Regions from separate parts of the Pseudoalteromonas sp. SCSIO 43088 genome, predicted to be linked through region 3. Evidence: predicted binding sites of a transcription regulator. Region 3 holds the regulator's gene; each other region holds the start of a gene.
The links. The regulator sigma-54, encoded in region 3, starts transcription at its own class of promoters, with help from an activator protein. The targets are predictions, from matches to a motif close to GTTGGCACGNNNNTNGNNT.
Positions count from the first base shown of each region.

Region 1: a site for sigma-54 is predicted at 1,484-1,502, ahead of J8Z28_RS07480 (EF-hand domain-containing protein). Genes of this name have one in related genera too.
Region 2: a site for sigma-54 is predicted at 851-869, ahead of J8Z28_RS02370 (LiaF domain-containing protein). Genes of this name have one in related genera too.

Region 1 covers NZ_CP072675.1:1,624,767-1,627,042, forward strand. Annotated here, with positions in the region: gene xthA (exodeoxyribonuclease III) at 1-660, opposite strand, end outside; gene J8Z28_RS07475 (hypothetical protein) at 904-1,335, shown strand; gene J8Z28_RS07480 (EF-hand domain-containing protein) at 1,542-2,063, shown strand; gene scpB (SMC-Scp complex subunit ScpB) at 2,194-2,276, shown strand, end outside.
Region 2 covers NZ_CP072675.1:496,289-498,564, reverse strand. Annotated here, with positions in the region: gene J8Z28_RS02375 (BON domain-containing protein) at 23-589, opposite strand; gene J8Z28_RS02370 (LiaF domain-containing protein) at 920-1,579, shown strand; gene J8Z28_RS02365 (VOC family protein) at 1,829-2,245, opposite strand.
Region 3 covers NZ_CP072675.1:3,343,644-3,345,919, forward strand. Annotated here, with positions in the region: gene lptB (LPS export ABC transporter ATP-binding protein) at 1-183, shown strand, start outside; gene J8Z28_RS15410 (RNA polymerase factor sigma-54) at 291-1,787, shown strand; gene hpf (ribosome hibernation promoting factor) at 1,815-2,102, shown strand; gene ptsN (PTS IIA-like nitrogen regulatory protein PtsN) at 2,106-2,276, shown strand, end outside.

The DNA.
Region 1 (2,276 bases), 1.7 Mb from region 3:
ACCTTTTGAGCGGTAATCAAACCACGAGTATTGCTCAGTTTTTTCTGGGTAAAGTTCACGGAAGGTATCTTTAAAGCCCCAGTTTAATAAATTGCTTAACCATTCACGCTCTTCAGGTTGGAACGAACACTTACCTGTTTTTAACCAGCGCTTACGGTTTGGTTCACCAATACCAATGTCGAGATCGGTCGGTGAAATATTAATGTCGCCCATCACAATAACATCTTGCTCTGGCGTGTGGTTATCTTCTAAGTGAGTCATTAAATCTTTATAGAATTGACGCTTATAAGGGAATTTGGTTTCGTGGGCAATATTATCCCCTTGCGGGAAGTAGCCATTCATCACCGTTAGGTCACGACCATTTTCTTGTGTCACGGTAACACTGATCATACGACGCTGTGATTCGTCGGTATCGGTTGCAAAGCCTTTAACTACTGATTTCGGCTCTTGTTTACATAACATAGCCACGCCGTAATGCGCTTTTTGACCGTGAAAATAAACGTGATAACCCATTTTTTGCACATCTTCGAGAGGGAAGGCCTCATCATGTACTTTGATTTCTTGTAAGCCAATAATATCTGGTTGATGTTTATCAATTACGGCTTGCAATTGGTGTAAACGAGCGCGCAGGCCGTTAATGTTAAATGAGATTACCTTCATGGTGCACCTATTATTTTTGTTTCAGTGTTTAGCGCAATTCTATCATCAAACTAGGGCTTATTCATGAGCTAATTACGAAAATCAAATTGGGTAAATGTTGATCAATTGCTGCTTAATTTAAAAACATTGTTAACTCACTATTAATTATTAAATTAAATAAATAATTCAGTTGATCTACTGATTTTTGTTTATATAATGCGCGCAAACCATCCGTTCATATTATGTACTATTTAAAGGTAAACCATGAAAAAACAATTAGTGATGCTTTCTCTTGCATGTATCTCATTTGGCTCATTAGCAAGCAACCCGCACTACTTTTCAGCTGATAACCGTATTGAATCAAAGTTATGTAGCTTAAGTGCGAACGAAGGGTTTACCGCTGCACGTAAAGAAGCAGCAAAGCATGGCATTTCAATGTCACGTTTTTCAAAAAGCATTTTATGTAACGGCACTGACATCCGTGAAATTGCTAAAAAAGCACAATCACAAGAAGCAGCAAAAGCAGCTGTTGAAGTGTTTGCTAAAAATGAGCAAAAAGAAACTCAACTTTGCATCACTGCACTTAAAAAAGGTTTAACACCTGTGCGTGAAAAAATTGGTAACTTAAATACGTTAAAATGTAATGGTGAAGCAGTAACAGACTTCGTTAAGCGTTACCAAAACGCAGCTATCTAATAGCGGCATTTTTGTTATTTGTAAAAAGCGCTCTTCGGAGCGCTTTTTTTATGAAAAAATTACAGCACTCTATGAAAAGCTTGCTAAATAATAGGCTTAATCCCAACTTAACCAGGCTGTAAGTGCTTGATTTTAGCCAATAAGGCATTTTGGCATTCAATTTGTAACAGTCGAAGTGAATCTAATCGACTACAAGGAAATGTCTTATGAACAAGTTAACTTTAGCATCAACAATTTTAGCAGCTTTAAGCCTTTCAGCATGTTCTGCAAGTAACTCTTTAGCAAAAATCGACAGCGATTTTGGCAGCCTAGATAATGACAATGACGGTTATATCTCTAAGGTAGAAGCTGACGATGATGCAATTTGGGATCATTTTTCAAATATCGATACTAATATGGATGAGCAAATCAGCCGTACTGAGTTTAATGCATATATGCAGTTAAATACAGGCAAGGTAGCAACTGATAGTGAGGTATCTGAATCAGCATTTAAAGCTGAAATCGCTAAATTTGACCCAATCGAAAATGACTTTAAATCGTTAGATAACGACAAAAATGGTTATGTTTCTATTGAAGAAGCCGATGACGACGATATCGCAAATCACTTTGGCTATATGGATAGCAACAAAGATAAGCGTGTAAGCCGCACTGAGTTTGTTAATTACATTAGCAAATATGGTAGCGACGTTGCCGAAGATGATGCCCTTGAAATGGTTAAAAATAGCTAATTTCAACATTCATTCATAAATATCCCCCAAAGCCAGTGTTTTACACTGGCTTTTTTACAATAATTTTTCCAACCTTGGCCGACTTCTGTCATAATAGAGCGTTAGTGATTTAAAATGACCTTTAGTAGCGATGGCCACAAAACGTATCAGTGATGAACAGTTAGTCGAAATCATAGAAGCCGCGATTTTTGTTGCTGGAAAACCTGTGTCTAA
Region 2 (2,276 bases), 1.0 Mb from region 3:
CTGGGCTATATAGGGCTTGCTATTATTCAGCAACAATCGTTAATTCATCGATTACTTTGCGAACATCTTCTGCGTTTTCAGCAATGCTTACTGCTAATTGCTTTTCTGCATCAGACTCAACAGTACCTTTTAGAGTTACCACACCCATGTCAGTATCAACATCGATGTCTGTACCACCTACTTCTGAGTTAAATAAATAACGTGTCGTGATTACAGTACTCATTTTTGCGTCGGTTAAGTCGCTTTCTGCTGAATCAGCTTTGTCTGATTTCATGTGCTTAGCTTTCATGTTTTTAACAACAGTTAGTTCGTTATCAACAGAGCTAACACCGTCTAGGCTAAGAACTAGCTCTTCAGCAAGCTCTTTATCTAATTCGCTATCAACTTTACCTGTAAGTACAACCTTGCCATTAGTTACATCAGTGTTGATGTCAAAGTTGTTAAGGTTTGTGTTCATAAGAAGCACAGTTTCTGCCTTACCATCAATCCAAGCATCTTTACTTTCATTTTCCCAGCTGCTTGCCTGAGCTGACATGCTAGTTGCACCAATTACTAAAGCGGCAATCATAGATTTGTTAAAAGTGTTCATAATCTTTCTCCTTTTGATTAAAGACACTTTTACTAATGCGACTATAATGCCAACTATTTACTTGTTTATTTTCAGTAAGTTAAACACCCATTCAGCAGCTATTTATATTCATTTAGGTAAAGATTTACAAGCTGCTCGGTAAGAAGTTCACGATGTTGCAAAAATGGCCACTTAGTTGCTGATTTTATTAATCTGTGGTTAATTTAACGAAGTTGTTTATTAGCAAAAAAACACAAATCATTGATTTATATAAAAATAAACTTTGGCCTAAGGCTTGCTTCGTAATTAATAACTAAAAAATCACCTTTAAAATCACAACAGGGAACTACCATGGCCGTTAAACTTGAAGATCGCCCAATCGATCAAGTAAGAGAAGAAGTTATTGATCAACTCATTTATAACTACAGTCATGCTGTTATTTCAGCCGAAGCATTTGAACGCCGACTAGACCAGGCAATGGCAGCCACTAGCAACGAAGTACTGGTTGAACTAGTTGCTGATTTAGATCTGAAAGCGGATATTGACTATAAATCGCATAAGCATGCGCAATTTAAACCTCACTATAGCCACAGCAGCGACAACGAAAGCCTGCAGCTTCGTAGTATTCTGGGTTCAAATGAGCGCAGCGGCCAATGGGTAGTACCAAAAGAAATTCACCTAACAAACTGCCTAGGTTCAATCGAACTCGACTTTAGCGAAGCAATTTTCCAACATCAGCATGTCACCATTTACGTGAACTGTATTTTAGGTAACGACGAAATCTACGTACCAGAACATGTAAATGTGGTATCTAAATTATTTAGCGTGATTGGCAGCGTAGAGAATAAATCTGTAGCCTTAAATAAAGGCCAAGGCCCAACTATCACCATTGAAGGTAATGTATGGCTAGGCTCAGTTGAGATTTCAGTTAAACGCACCATGAAAGAAAAGTTCATCAGCTTTGCCAACAGCCTAAAAGCCAGCTGGAAAGAAATGAATAAGGTGCAGTAAAGTTGTGAGGTGCGATTATGTCAATGTAAGTCGTCATTTATGGCGACAAGATATTGCATACGTTTCATCAATGACGCGCTAAAGCACGACCAACAATAGTGCGCGCGAAATAAATTTCACGCCTACATCAACCGTAGGCGTCACGCTTGCTTGGCGCGTCGTACATACAACGCCATTCCATCAATCAATACCTGACCTACAAACAACACAATTCGGCTCAAAACTGACGGCTGAAAGCTGACAGCTCCTTCACAAGTCATTATTCCTCTCACTCGGGATATCACTAAAATACTCTACAAACTCAACTTCAAAACCTGCGGGGTCGATGAAATATACATTTTTACGATAAGGGTTTTCTGGGCCGTGTTTATCAATTTCATAACCAGCCGAAACAAGACGCTCAACTACAGCATTAATATCGTTTGTCACATAAGCAAAATGAGCAAGGCCTACTTGGTGGCCTGCTAAATCACGGTTTTCATCTTCACCGTTATCACTTAATGCAAGATATTGGTAATCATCACCAAAGTGCAGCCATTTACGCGGTTTGCCCGACCATTTGCTATCGCCTTGACTACGCACACGCCAGTGCGGGAATGCTGCTTTATAAAAGTGCAGCATGGCATCAACATTACTAACAACAAGGTTTACGTGCTCTAAATACATGGTAGTTTTCCTTTTTATTTTTAAACTGCCA
Region 3 (2,276 bases):
CACCTAAAAAATCGTGGTATCGGTGTACTAATTACTGACCATAATGTTCGAGAAACCCTTGATGTTTGTGAAAAAGCCTACATTGTTTCTCATGGGGAGCTAATTGCATCAGGCACACCTGAGCACGTATTAGCAGACCAAACTGTACGCGATGTATATCTAGGCGAGCAATTCAGGCTGTAACCATTACGCCAGCGACTAGAGCATCTGCTAGACTTATAACAATGACAATAAATCGATAACTGTGTTTATACAGGTATCGATAACTTAAAAAGGATTGTTAGGGATACATGAGGCAATCATTACAGCTGCGCATGGGCCAGCAACTTACAATGACTCCACAACTGCAACAAGCTATTCGTTTGTTGCAGCTCAGTACATTGGATCTCCAGCAAGAAATTCAAGAAGCGCTTGATAGTAATCCTCTACTTGAAGTGGAAGAAGCGGATTACAACGAAGAAAGCACCGGCAAGAATGAGCAAAAAGCTGAATCTGACGATGTACAAGTCAGCGCGTCTGCCGAAGAAGCACCTAGCGAGTACGAGCAAGAAAGTAGTGATGCTCTCAATAAAGACACCGTAAGCGATGACTTAGCAATGGATGTTACCTGGGATGAGTACATGAGTGCCGCCCCTTCAACATCGTCAGGGCCAATGCCTGAAGATGAATCTATCTATCAGGGAGCATCAACCGAAACCCTTCACGAATACCTGATGTGGCAATTGCAACTCACGCCATTTAGCCCTACTGATGAAGCGATTGCTGTGGCAATTGTAGAAGCTATCGATGACTCAGGTATTTTAACGGTAAGCTGTGAAGATATCGTCGAAAGCTTTAATCAAAATAACGATGAAGAAGAAATCGAACTTGATGAAGTCGAAGCGGTCTTAAAAAGAATTCAGTTATTTGATCCTGTGGGTATTGGCGCGCGCAGTTTACAAGAATGCCTGTGCATTCAGCTACGCCAATTCGATGCCGATACGCCATATTTAGCTGAAACTAAAATGGTTTTATCTGAGCATATCGAATTATTAGCGAGTCGCGACTATCGAACTTTGATGAAAAAGACTAAGCTTAAAGAAAATGAGCTTAAAGAAGTGATGACGCTTATTCACAGCTTAAATCCTAAGCCTGCGGATAGCATAGTACGCGAAGAATCTGAGTACGTTATACCTGATGTATCAGTGAAAAAAGTGAAAGGCCGCTGGGTAGTCGAGTTAAACCCAGATTGTATGCCAAAGATTAGAGTGAACAGCCAATATGCGGCGATGTCTCGCTCTGTTAAATCAAGTAGCGACAGCCAATTTATTCGCTCTCACTTACAAGAAGCAAAGTGGTTTATTAAGAGCTTAGAAAGCCGTAACGATACGCTATTAAAAGTGACCAACTGTATCGTTCAACAACAACAAGCTTTCTTTGAGCATGGCCCTGAGGCAATGAAGCCGATGGTGCTAAATGATGTTGCTGAAATGGTCGAAATGCATGAATCGACGATTTCACGGGTAACAACGCAAAAATATATGCATACCCCACGGGGTATTTTTGAGTTGAAATATTTCTTCTCAAGCCATGTCAGCACCGAAAATGGTGGTGAGTGTTCTTCTACAGCAATACGCGCTTTAATCAAGAAGTTAGTCGCTGCAGAAAACTCAGCTAAACCATTGAGTGATAGCAAAATTGCAGATATATTGGCTGAGCAAGGAATTAAAGTAGCTAGACGTACAATTGCAAAATATCGTGAGTCTCTAGCAATACCTCCGTCTAATCAGCGTAAGAGTCTGATTTAGACGTTTTACATAGAAGGAAAAATGCTTATGCAACTAAATTTAACTGGTCGTCATGTAGAAATCACAGATTCATTAAGAGACTATGTAAACACCAAGTTTGCGAAACTAGAAAGGCATTTTGACCATATTAATAATGTTCATGTCATTCTAGATGTAGAAAAATTAAGCCAAAAAGCAGAAGCAACTTTACATGTAAACGGAGGCGAATTGTTCGCTTCTACAGAACATCAAGATATGTACGCAGCCATTGACTCACTGATCGATAAACTTGATCGCCAAGTCATTAAACACAAAGAGAAATTAGCTCGACATTAAATTATGAAACTAAGTTCACTTACTAACCAGGACTGCAGCAAAGCTGCGGTCCTTTTTAATAGCAAAAAAAGAATTCTTGAATATATCAGCGAACTGGCCCACCAGCAGCTTCCTCATTTATCGCAACAAGATATCCTAGATGCTTTACTCAACCGAGAAAAACTAGGTAGCACC